4 regions of the Laedolimicola ammoniilytica genome follow, and region 2 is predicted to be linked to each of the others. Evidence: predicted binding sites of a transcription regulator. Region 2 holds the regulator's gene; each other region holds the start of a gene.
What was found. Region 2 encodes Rex, which represses fermentation and respiration genes when NADH is low (regulators of the CRP and FNR family bind a similar motif). Its sites were predicted from a motif close to ATTGTTAANTANTTAACAAT; they were not measured.
Positions count from the first base shown of each region.

Region 1 (3,168 bases), on a different contig from region 2:
ATACACAGCAGCAGATCGAATAGTCGTCTCCCCATACCGGCATCATCACGTCGTCATTTTCATACTGAATAGAGCTGGTCCGTACGGAAATTGCCGCAGCATACTCCTTGAACGCCCTCGGAAGACGGGAGGAATAAAGCACCGTCAGGTTCGGCTCCGGGCTGGGTCCCATATTCTCCAGTGTATGCAGGAAACGATAATCTGTCTTCGTTACCATAGAGCGTCCGTCCATGCTCATGCCTGCTACCTCCAGGGTCGCCCATACCGGATCTCCGGAGAACAGCTGGTTGTAGGAAGGAACCCTGGCAAATTTTACCATACGGCATTTCATAACGAAATGGTCCACCAGCTCCTGTGCCTCTGCCTCTGTCAGAATTCCATTTTCCAGATCCCGCTCCAGATAGATGTCCAGGAATGTAGACACGCGGCCCACGCTCATGGCTGCTCCGTTCTGGGTGCGGATCGCCGCCAGGTAACCAAAATACAGCCACTGCACTGCTTCTCTTGCATTCTTTGCCGGTCCGGAGATGTCAAAGCCGTAAGATGCCGCCATCTCCTTCATTTCCTTCAGGGAACGAAGCTGTTCTGCCAGCTCCTCCCGCTGACGGATCACGTCGTCAAACATGGTACCGTCGCCACAGTTGGCAAAATCTTCTTCCTTCTTCGCAATCAGGAAATCGATTCCATATAATGCTACTCTACGGTAATCGCCCACAATACGTCCGCGTCCGTAGCTGTCCGGAAGTCCGGTGATAATTTTATTATGACGGGCTCTCTTCATCTCCGGCGTATATACATCAAACACCGCCTGATTGTGTGTCTTATGATATTTTGTAAAAATCTCATGAAGCTTTTCAGAGGGCTCATATCCATAAGTTGTGCAGGCCTGCTCCGCCATCTTGATACCGCCATAGGGCATAAACGCGCGTTTCAGCGGTTTATCTGTCTGAAGTCCTACAACCTTCTCCAGCTCCTTTTTGCCCTCTACAATGTACGCTGCCGGATAAGCGGTAATTCCGGATACCACCTCCGTCTCCATGTCAAGAACGCCGCCTTTGGCGCGCTCCTCTTTTTGAAGCTTCTGCAGCTCTCCCCAAAGTTCCTCTGTAGCTGCCGTCGGTCCTGCCAGGAATCTCTCATCACCTTCATAGGGGCGATAATTTTTCTGGATAAAGTCTCTTACATTGACCTCCTCTTTCCAGAATCGTCCACGGAAGCCTTCCCATGCCATGTTCTCTGTCATTGTATTTCCTCCTGTATCTGTTATATAGTCTGCAGCATTTTCAGATTAGCATCCCCTAATCCGTTAAAATTTTAACATGAATTTTTGCCTAAATCAATGGATTTTATGCATATTTTTTGTTCTTTCTGTGGTACATTTTCTTGTTTTTTGTTAATTTCTGGACAAAATAGTCAAAAAATAACGTCGGACAAGTGGAATGCTTTTTTGTACCGTTCCGAACTCGTCCGACGTTTTATTTTATCTTCTTTAAAGTCTGCTGTAACCGAAGGTATTGACAATGGCGTCTACCTTCTCCTGCTTCTGGCACAGGGGGCAGTCACGGAAGCTGTAGGTCTGATAATCCGGCATATCCTTCCGGGTGAAAATGGCGTTGACCGGAATGGAATGTGCCTTATCTACTGCGCTGAAAATCGCGTTGATGGCACTGATTTTGCCGCCGTAATACTCGATACACTCGATACTCTGATTCAGGGTTTTTCCGGTGGTGGCTGTAGCCAGCAGCAACAGGATATTCTTATCCCGGACCATCATCTGCATATTGTCACGAAAAATCAGCTGGCCTCCGGTATGGTACTCCGGAGTCGCGATATAGATGGTCTTGTGCTCATTGATGGAACGGACTCCGGCTTTGGTCAGCTCCTCTGCCAGATATGCTCCAATCACCTCGCAGCCATCCAGGCATACGATGGTGTCCACAATGCTGTAGTTGGAGTAATAGGCCAGCAATCTCGCTGCCGCCTGGGCTTCATTCTGGCGCGCCTTCAGTGTGGTCAGATCAATGTAATAATTGATGTAGGAATGGTTTGTGGCGAAATGACCCGGAATCACCTTCAGCGACACGGCCGGATCTGCCTTTGCATACACCTTAAACATCCTTGTTTCCATAAAATGCCCCCTTTTATGTTTGGTTTATGCTGTTATTGTATCACATTTCCTTTGATTTTCATATTGTTTTTTCACTATTTTCACTATTTTTACAATTATTAGATTTTTCTGATATTTTGACCACTTACTTTTACGGTACAGGAAATTCCAGCGGAATTCTCTGTTCCGTAAAGAATCCGGCAGAAACACGGTTTCCCGTATCTCTGCCGGATTCTTATTTATCTCATTATGCTTTTTGGCATGTCGACGAAAGGATTACTCCTCTGTCTTCTTCGGAGCGTACAGCTCGCCCAGGCTCTTCAGATACTCGTATCTTGCCTTAGCGTTCTCCTCAGCCTCTGCGAACAGCTTCTCAGCTCTTTCCGGATTAGCACGTACCAGAGAGTTGTAACGAACCTCTCCGTTCAGGAACTCCTTGTAGTCGCCTGTCGGCTCCTTGCTATCCAGAGTGAACGCGCTCTTGCCCTCAGCCGGAGCTGCCGGGTTGAAGCGGAAGCAGTGCCAGTAACCAGCCTTAACAGCCAGCTCTTCCTCTGTCTGAGCCTTGCTCATGCCCTTCTTGATACCATGGTTGATACACGGAGCGTAAGCGATGATCAGGGACGGTCCCGGATATGCCTCTGCCTCTGCGATAGCCTTTACACACTGGTTGTAATCAGCACCCATAGCGATGGAAGCTACATATACATAGCCATAGCTCATAGCGATGGAAGCCATATCTTTCTTCTTAACTTCCTTACCAGCTGCAGCGAACTGTGCGATAGCACCGGTCTGGGTAGACTTGGATGCCTGTCCGCCTGTGTTGGAATATACCTCGGTATCGAATACCATGACGTTGATGTCCTTGCCGCTTGCAAGTACGTGGTCTACACCGCCGAAGCCGATATCGTATGCCCAACCGTCACCACCGAAGATCCACTGAGACTTCTTAGCCAGGAAGTCCTTATCCTTCAGAATCTCCTTTGCTGCGTCGCATCCGCAAGCTTCCAGAGCTGCTACCAGCTTGTCAGTAGCTGCGCCGTTGGTAGCGCCTACGCCGT
Region 1 is NZ_JAOQKC010000023.1:49,657-52,824, forward strand. Features, by position in the region: gene pflB (formate C-acetyltransferase) at 1-1,231, opposite strand, end outside; gene OCV63_RS14235 (phosphoribosyltransferase) at 1,490-2,128, opposite strand; gene nifJ (pyruvate:ferredoxin (flavodoxin) oxidoreductase) at 2,384-3,168, opposite strand, start outside.
Region 1: a site for Rex is predicted at 1,390-1,409, ahead of pflB (formate C-acetyltransferase). Genes of this name have one in related genera too.

Region 2 (3,168 bases):
AGAAAGGCAGCCAGGGTGCTTCGAATTGTAGTATTGTCCAGATCCGGGTAGGCGTCCGAAATCTCCTCGAACAGGGTTTTCTCCGGGTGCAGCACATGGTGCTCCTGATCGTAGTAACCGATATGGACTTTCGAACCAAGTGTAAAGGAACCGCTGTCTGCCGGGAGAAGGCCGTTCAGGATTTTTAAAATCGTAGTCTTGCCGGTGCCGTTATTGCCGATGAGTGCCACACGCTCACCGCGTTTGACTTCGAAATTCAGATCGGTGAACAGAGTCTGGGGTCCAAAGGATTTTGCAAGGCCTTCCACGGTCAGTACGTCATTTCCGCTGACCACCTTGGGCTCCAGGGTGATGTGCATCTCGGAGCGGATCTCGCTGGGTTTCTCCAGAACCTCCATTTTATCCAGCATTTTCTCGCGGCTCTCGGCGCGCTTGATAGATTTCTCCCGGTTGAAGGATTTGAGCTTCTGGATGACCTCTTCCTGGTGCTTGATTTCCCGCTGCTGGTTCAGCCAGGCGTGCATGCGGGCCTCCCTTAGTTTGGATTTTTTCGCGGCATAGTCGGAATAATTTCCCTGGAAAGTGGTCACCTCGCCCGCGTCGATCTCGATGATTTTCGTGGCAATCCGGTTCAGAAAATACCGGTCATGGGCTACCACCAGAACCGCGCCGTCGTAATTCAGAAGGAAGGTTTCCAGCCAGGCGATGGAATTCATGTCCAAATGGTTGGTGGGCTCGTCCAGCATGATGAGATCCGGGTGGGAGAGAAGAAGCTTGCCTAAAGAGACGCGGGTCTTCTGACCTCCGGAGAGCTTGTTGACGTGTTTGTCAAATTCTTCCTCTTCAAAACCGAGACCTTTCAGAACGCCCACTACCTCGCTTTTGTAGGCGTATCCGTTTTTTAGTTCGAATTCATGATTCATACGGGTATATTGTTCCAGAGCCGTATCCAGGTTCTCCCCGGAGAGCTCCTTCATCCGTGCTTCGATGTCCCGGATGCGAGCTTCCAGATCAATAACGTCCTGCTTTACGGTCAGCAGCTCCTGATAAATGGTGTGATCGCTGTTCAGATCCTGATGCTGGGCCAGATAGCCGATGGTTCTGCCCTTGGACAGGATCACTTCACCGGAGTCCGCCTCCATTTCCCCGATGATGATTTTTAAGAGGGTGGATTTTCCGGCGCCGTTGATCCCGACCACGGCGGCCTTTTCCCGATCCTCGATGTGGAAGGACGCGTTTTTCAGAATCACATCCGTTCCGAAAGCTTTGTTTATATTTTGACATGCTAATATCATAAAAATACCTCTTTTTTCCGTTGTTGAATGCCACACGAAATTTATTATAGCGAAAAATGCGGGATTGAACAAGATTCTTTTAGAAGAATGCGGCAAAAAGATTGACAAAAAATTTGCTTTTCGATTATAATAAAAACAGTTTCGAAAAGTCTGGTTGAGGGATGTGTAAGGATTATGGAAGAGAGAGAGATCTCAAAAGCAGTAATTAAGCGGCTACCGCGTTATTATCGTTATCTTGGCGAACTGATGGAGAACGGAGTAGAACGTATCTCTTCCGGTGAGCTGAGTAAACGAATGAGCGTCACGGCGTCACAGATCCGGCAGGATCTGAACAATTTCGGAGGCTTCGGACAGCAGGGATACGGATACAATGTGAAGTATCTGTATGAAGAAATCGGCAAGATTCTGGGCCTTGACAAAAAGCACAACATGATCATCATCGGCGGAGGCAACCTGGGACAGGCACTGGCCAATTATGTGGATTTTGAAAAACGAGGCTTCTACATAAAAGGTATCTTCGATGTAAATCCTGTCTTAAAGGGCTTAAGCGTCCGCGGTATCCAGATTCATATGCTGGAGGATCTGGAGAGCTTTATTAAGGACGAGGAGATTCAGATTGCGGCCTTGACATTGCCGAAGTCCAAGGCGGAGGAAATGACGCGGCTTCTGGTTCGGTACGGAATCAAAGCCATCTGGAATTTCGCCCACATCGATCTGGATGTTCCGTCGGACGTTCTGGTGGAGAACGTACATCTGTCAGAGAGCCTGATGCAGCTTTCTTACAATATCACACGGTATGAGAAAGAGCATCCCCGTTCCTGATGGAGTACCGGAAGTGACGAGTCATAAAAGGGAGCTTATGGGCTCCCTTTTGCGTGCAGACGCATATATTAAGGATAGTGAGGAGTGTCAGACGTGAAAAAATATAAGCGCGTAGCGGCTTATGTGAATTTGGATGCCATAGAAGAGAATTTTGAGGCCATGAAGGCGAATCTGCAGGCCGGGACGCAGATTGCGGCGGTGGTAAAGGCCAACGGCTACGGCCACGGCGCGGTACCCATCGCGCAGATGATAGAGGAAAAGGATTATCTGTGGGGGTTTGCGGCAGCCACCATCGAGGAGGCGGTAGAGCTTCGGAAAAACGGAATCCGAAAGCCGATATTAATTCTGGGCTACGTATTTCCGGAGGATTACCCGGAACTGGTGCGCCTGGATATCTGTCCCACCGTGTTCCGGCTGGACATGGCACAGGAGCTTTCTGCAGAGGCCGTGCGTCAGGGAAAAAACGTGAACGTGCATATTAAAGTGGATACAGGGATGAGCCGCATTGGTTTTGCGGATACGGAGGAAAGTGTAAAAACAGTCTGTGAAATTGGGGAGCTTCCCGGGATCACGCTGGAAGGCCTGTTTACCCATTTTGCCAAATCCGACGAGGCGGATAAGGCGGCCACTGAAAAGCAGCTTATGCGGTATCAGGCTTTTAACAGGGCCTGTGAGGCGGCAGGCGTGCGTTTCCAAATTCATCATTGCTCTAACAGTGCCGGTATCATCGATCTGCCGGAAGCGAACCTGGATATGGTGCGGGCGGGCATCACGGTGTATGGCCTGTACCCTTCGGAGGAAGTAAAGAAAGAATTGGTTCCACTGAAACCCGCCATGGAAATGAAGAGCCATATCGTGCATGTAAAAGAGATCACGCCTGGTACGGAGATCAGCTACGGCGGCATCTATACGGCAGACTCCGTGCGCCGGATCGCCACCGTCCCGGTGGGCTACGCGGACGGTTATCCCAGAAGTCTGTCCAATAAGGGCTGCATTCTGGTGGCCGGAAAACGGGCACCCATCTGCGGCAGAGTCTGTATGGATCAGATGA
Region 2 is NZ_JAOQKC010000015.1:40,306-43,473, reverse strand. Features, by position in the region: gene abc-f (ribosomal protection-like ABC-F family protein) at 1-1,295, opposite strand, end outside; gene OCV63_RS11620 (redox-sensing transcriptional repressor Rex) at 1,470-2,117, shown strand; gene alr (alanine racemase) at 2,211-3,168, shown strand, end outside.

Region 3 (3,168 bases), on a different contig from region 2:
TGGACACGGTGCAGGAGGCCATGAACAACAGCTTCGCCATGGCGATCCAGAGCTTTCTGACCCTGGTGGGCACCATTGTCATGATGATGGTCTTGAGCGTGCGGCTGTCCCTGATCGTCATGGTATTTCTGATTCTCATGGGCATTTTTATCCGGACCAACAGCAAGAGAAGCCGGAAATATTATCAGCGGCAGCAGGCGGAGCTTGGCAAAATCAATGGCTTCGCAGAGGAAATGATGGCTGGCCAGAAGGTGGAGAAAATCTTCAACCATGAGAAGATTAATTTTGATATTTTCTGCAGGCTCAATGAGAATTTCCGAAAGGAATCTACAGATGCCCTGACCTACACGGGGATGCAGGTGCCCACCGTGGTCAGCCTTTCCTATCTGAATTACGCGGTATCGGCCTGTGTGGGCGGTATCTTTACCCTGAACGGCTTTCTGGATATCGGAAGCCTGTCATCCTATCTGGTGTTTGTGCGCCAGAGCGCCCTGCCCATGAACCAGTTTACGGCTCAGATCAACCAGATTCTGACGGCTCTGGCCGGGGCAGAGCGGATCTTCGATCTGATGGAGGCCGAGCCTGAGGCGGACGAGGGCGATGTGACCCTCTGCAATGTGATGGTAGAAAATGGAAAATTAAAAGAGACTGATGAGCGCACCGGACACTTTGCCTGGAAGCTTCCGGCGGCGGAGCAGGGCGGCGCGGCGGAACTGCGAAAACTCCGGGGTGATGTGAAATTCGACAAGGTGGTCTTCGGCTATGTGCCGGAGAAACATATTTTAAATGGCATCTCCCTGTATGCGAAGCCCGGTCAGAAAATCGCCTTCGTGGGCAGTACGGGAGCCGGAAAAACCACGATTATCAACCTGATTAACCGGTTTTACGAGATCGAGGCGGGTACCATCACCTACGACGGCATTGACATCCGTCGGATTCGGAAGGACGATCTGCGCCATTCCCTGGCCATGGTGATCCAGGAGACCCACCTGTTTACCGGAACCATCGCCGATAATATCCGATACGGAAAACTGGACGCCACAGACGAAGAAGTGCGGGAGGCGGCCCGGATCGCCAACGCGGATTCCTTTATCCGCCGTCTGCCGGACGGCTACGACACCATGCTCTACAGCGACGGCAGCAATCTGTCCCAGGGTCAGCGCCAGCTTATCGCCATTGCCCGGGCTGCTATCGCGAAGCCTCCGGTGCTGATTCTGGACGAGGCCACCAGCTCCATCGACACGCGGACGGAGCGGCTCATCGAGAAGGGCATGGACGCCATCATGGAGGGCCGGACTGTATTTGTCATCGCCCATCGGCTCTCCACGGTCCGCAATTCCAAGGCCATCATGGTGCTGGAAAAAGGGGAAATCATCGAGCGGGGCGATCACGGGGCGCTACTTGCGGAGAAAGGACGCTATTATCAGCTATATACCGGTCAATTTGAGCTGGAATGATCTGTAATAAACTGGAAGAAAGATAAATTGTATACAAACAGGATTTCCGAAATCTGGAGTGCGCGGAGGACGAAAATCCTGTTTTTTGTCCGAAAAATCCGGATTGTATTGAAAAAAATACTGGAATACAGTTCAATTCTGCGATAGAATAAAGTGATCGCAAATACAAGTCTATCGACACAAATTTAACAATATTGTCAAAAAATTTTCGGAATTGTTCGGAGATTGTCTATTTTTTATCTAAAGTTGTATCCCAATAATAAGTGTGATAAAGTGAATATGAGACAAATGCTACAAAAGCATGAAGGAAGGAAAAAGCTTATGTTCAAGAAGACATTTAAAGGCGGCGTGCATCCGGACGATGGAAAACGGTACGCCAAGGATGCGTCTTACCGTACCTATCTTCCCCAGGGCGATCTGGTATTTCCCATGAGCCAGCATATTGGCAAGCCGGCGAAGCCACTGGTGAAAAAGGGCGATACGGTGCTGGCGGGACAGCTGATCGGCGAAGCGGACGGTTTCGTATCAGCGAATATTGTCAGCTCCTGCTCCGGTACGGTAAAAGCTGTTGAGAACAGAAGAACAGCATCCGGTGCGAAGGTGTTGTCTGTCGTGATCGAGAATGACGGACAGTACACACCTGCAGAGGGCATCGGCGCGGAGCGCGATTACAAGGCGCTCAGTAAAGAAGAAATTCTCGGAAGTATACAGAAAGCAGGAATTGTAGGAATGGGAGGAGCCGGTTTCCCGGTTCATGTAAAGCTGGCTCCGAAGAACGCGGACGAGATTCGTTATGTCATCGCCAATGGCGCGGAGTGTGAGCCCTACATCACCTGTGATGACCAGCTGATGCGCACAAAAAGCATGGAGCTGGCAGAGGGCATGAGAATTCTGCTTCAGCTGTTCCCGGCTGCAGAGGGTGTCTTCCTGATCGAGGAAAATAAGCCGGAAGCCATCGCGGCGCTGAAAAAAGCCTGCGCAGGCGACGACAGGCTGAAGGTTCACGCTGCGAAATGCAAGTACCCCCAGGGCGGCGAGCGTTCCATAATCCAGGTGATCGCAGGCATCGATCTGAAGCTTGGCATGCTTCCGGCCGACGCGGGCTGCGTGGTGGATAACGTGGCGACCATTTATGCCATTTACCAGGCTGTATGCAAGTCCACACCGCTGATGGAGCGAGGCTTTACGGTGTCCGGCGATGTGGTGAAGGAGCCCTGTAACCTGATTGTGAAAATCGGAACGAATATGGCAGAGGTTCTGGAGGCCGCAGGCGGCATACAGGAAGGAAAAGAAGCGCAGAAATACTTAAGCGGCGGCCCTATGATGGGAATGGCGCTGGCAGATCTGGAGGTTCCCATCTGCAAGAACAACAATGCGCTGACGGTATTGGGCGAGGATCCGGTGGCACTGGCAGAGAAGCAGGCGACGTCATGTCTGCGCTGCGGACGCTGTACCAGAGTCTGTCCTCTGGGACTGTCCCCCCAGGAAATGATGGATGCGGCCAAGAGAAAGCGCTATGTCCGTTATGAAAAGAAGCTGTATGGCCTGGAGTGTATCGCCTGCGGATCCTGTACCTTTGTCTGCCCGGCCAAGCAGCCTCTGATGCAGACCTTCAAGGAGACGAAGGCTGAGATTATGAACAGGAAGAGAGCCGCGCAGGCCCAGCAGGGAGGTGCGAAGAAATGAGTAAACTGATGAATGTATCCTCCAG
Region 3 is NZ_JAOQKC010000013.1:45,008-48,175, forward strand. Features, by position in the region: gene OCV63_RS10650 (ABC transporter ATP-binding protein) at 1-1,457, shown strand, start outside; gene rsxC (electron transport complex subunit RsxC) at 1,779-3,143, shown strand; partial or broken gene OCV63_RS17635 (RnfABCDGE type electron transport complex subunit D) at 3,140-3,168, shown strand, end outside.
Region 3: a site for Rex is predicted at 1,631-1,650, ahead of rsxC (electron transport complex subunit RsxC). Genes of this name have one in related genera too.

Region 4 (3,168 bases), on a different contig from region 2:
AGAGAAATGCGGACAGTTTTCTGTGAATATCAGTAAGCCGGGAATTACGAAGGGACAGCATTGGCATCATTCCAAGTGGGAGTTTTTTATCGTGGTATCGGGACATGGGCTGATTCAGGAGCGCAAAATGGGCTTGGATGAGAACGGACAACCCTATCCGGTACGGAATTTTGAAGTGTCCGGGGAGAAGATGGAAGCAGTGCATATGCTGCCGGGATATACCCACAATATTATCAACTTGTCGGAGACAGAGAACCTGGTGACGGTCATGTGGGCCAATGAATCCTTTGATCCGGAGCATCCGGATACTTTTTTTGAACCTGTGGAGGAAAAAGCGTAATGGAGATCAGAACGGATTATTCCGATGTGCATTTTAAAGAAAACGGGAAGCTGAAGCTTCTGATTATTGTGGGGACCAGGCCGGAGATTATCCGTCTGGCGGCTGTGATTAACAAGTGCCGGAAGTATTTTGATGTGGTTCTGGCCCATACGGGACAGAATTATGATTACAATCTGAATGGCATTTTCTTTGAAAACCTGAAGATTGCCAGTCCAGAGGTTTATATGGATGCAGTTGGCGATGATCTGGGCGCGACGGTTGGGAATATTATCAACTGTTCTTATAAGCTGATGAATCAGATCAGGCCGGATGCGCTTTTGATCCTGGGCGACACCAACAGCTGCCTGTCTGCCATTGCGGCGAAGCGCCTGCATATCCCGATTTTTCACATGGAAGCAGGAAACCGCTGTAAGGATGAATGTCTGCCGGAGGAGACGAACCGGAGAATCGTGGATATCATTTCCGATGTGAATCTGGCTTATTCAGAGCACGCCAGAAAGTATCTTCATGAGTGCGGGCTGCCGAAGGAGCGGGTCTATGTGACGGGTTCTCCTATGGCGGAGGTATTGCACCAGAATCTGGCTGAGATTGAGAAGTCGGATATTCTGGAGAAGCTGGGCCTGGAACCGCAGAAGTATATCCTGTTGTCTGCCCACAGGGAGGAGAATATTGATACAGAGAAGAATTTCCTTTCCCTGTTTACAGCTATCAACAGGCTGGCTGAGAAATACGATATGCCGATTCTCTATTCCTGTCATCCCCGTTCCAGAAAACGTCTGGAGGCCAGTGGTTTCCAGCTGGATAAACGGGTGATTCAGCATGAGCCGCTGGGCTTCCATGATTATAATCATCTGCAGATGAACGCTTTTGCGGTGGTATCGGACAGCGGCACCCTGCCGGAGGAGAGCAGCTTTTTTACTTCTGTAGGACGTCCGTTCCCGGCGGTCTGCATCCGTACCAGTACAGAGCGTCCGGAGGCTCTGGATAAGGCCTGCTTTATCCTGGCCGGTATTGATGAAAAGAGCCTTCTGCAGGCGGTGGATACAGCGGTAGAACTGAATCTGGAGCATGATTACGGTATTCCGGTTCCGGATTATGTGGAAGAAAATGTAAGCACAAAGGTTGTGAAGATTATTCAGAGCTACACAGGAGTCGTGGATAAGATGGTCTGGAGAAAATCGTAAGACGGAAAGCATATAACCCAAAACGCTCACAAAAAGCCCATAAAAACCTGTTAAAATATTGACAATCTCCCCTGCCAGCGTTAAAATACTCCTTGGAAAGATAACAGATCAACGCTGCAGGCCGTATGGTGATGCTGCTATCTGGTAACTATAAATAGAAAGCAATCATATGACAGGAGGATTTTATCATGGCAAAGATTTTGACAAGCCCCGGCAAGTATGTACAGGGAGCAGGCGAACTGAAGAAGCTTGGTACCTACGCAAAGACCTATGGAAAGAAGGCTCTGGTGCTGGTGACAGCGTCCGGCCATAAGAGACTGGGAACGACCCTGGAGGATTCATTCCGGGATTCCGGCTGCGAACCGGTTCTGGATTATTTCAACGGAGAATGCAGTAAGACAGAGATCAACCGTCTGATGGAGGTAATGAAGAAGAACGGCTGCGACCTGGTGATCGGCGTCGGCGGAGGAAAGATTCTGGATACCGCGAAGGCGGTGGCTTATTATGAGAAGGTTCCGGTGCTGATCTGCCCGACTATCGCGTCCACAGACGCTCCCTGCAGCGCCCTGTCCGTTATTTATACAGACGCAGGAGTATTTGAGGAGTATCTGTTCCTTCCGGCGAACCCGAATATGGTTCTGATGGATACGGAAATTATCGCCAAGTCTCCGGTTCGGCTGACCGTGTCTGGTATGGGAGATGCGCTGGCGACGTATTTTGAGGCCCGGGCCTGCAAGACCAGCGGGGCAATGACCTGCGCGGGCGGCAAGGTGACGGGAGCGGCGATGGCTCTGGCTAAGCTGTGCTTTGATACCCTGATGGATGAGGGCGTAAAGGCGAAGCTGGCTTTGGAAGCGGGAGCCTGCACCGAGGCAGTGGAGAAGGTGATCGAGGCCAATACCCTGCTCAGCGGCATTGGTTTCGAGAGCGGCGGTCTGGCCGGAGCCCATGCTATCCACAACGGCTTTACCGTTCTGGAAGAGTGCCATCACATGTACCATGGCGAGAAGGTTGCCTTCGGTACCATTACCCAGCTGGTTCTGGAGAATGTTCCGGCGGACGAGCTGGAGGATATCATCGACTGGTGTATCGAACTGGGCCTGCCTGTGACCCTGAAGGAGCTCGGTATCGAGAACCCCACCAGAGAGAAGCTGATGGCAGTGGCCGAAGCAGCCTGCGCGGAAAATGATACCCTGCACAATATGCCTTTCGAGGTAACTCCCGAATCTGTCTATGCGGCGATTCTGGCGGCAGACAGATATGGAAAATATTTCCTTGGTGAAGCATAAAAGATAAAAAAACGAAAAAGGAGCCCCGGTTCCACCCTTTCAAAGGGCGGGCCTGGGCTCCCTTTTCGTAAGCCAAGATGCATCAGGAAGGTTGCATTTCTTCCCTCCTCATGCTACTATTTTGGTAGATTACAGTTTGAATTCAGCCATTAAAGAATCCAGGTAAGCAGGATCTTCAGTGGCACGTTTGGCATCGTCGATACGGTTACTGTTAAGAAGCTTGTTGATAAGGGAAGACATTTTGGATAAAGTTTCCTGAGTTCCAATTTGAACTCCCTTTTGTACGCCAAGTTGCATACCAAGCTGTTTCTGAGCTTCCAACCTTCCGGCAAACAATTCTTCCAATGCTTCGCAC
Region 4 is NZ_JAOQKC010000003.1:70,929-74,096, forward strand. Features, by position in the region: gene OCV63_RS02875 (polysaccharide biosynthesis C-terminal domain-containing protein) at 1-340, shown strand, start outside; gene wecB (non-hydrolyzing UDP-N-acetylglucosamine 2-epimerase) at 340-1,524, shown strand; gene OCV63_RS02885 (glycerol dehydrogenase) at 1,713-2,813, shown strand; gene OCV63_RS02890 (hypothetical protein) at 2,943-3,168, opposite strand, start outside.
Region 4: a site for Rex is predicted at 1,571-1,590, ahead of OCV63_RS02885 (glycerol dehydrogenase). Genes of this name have one in related genera too.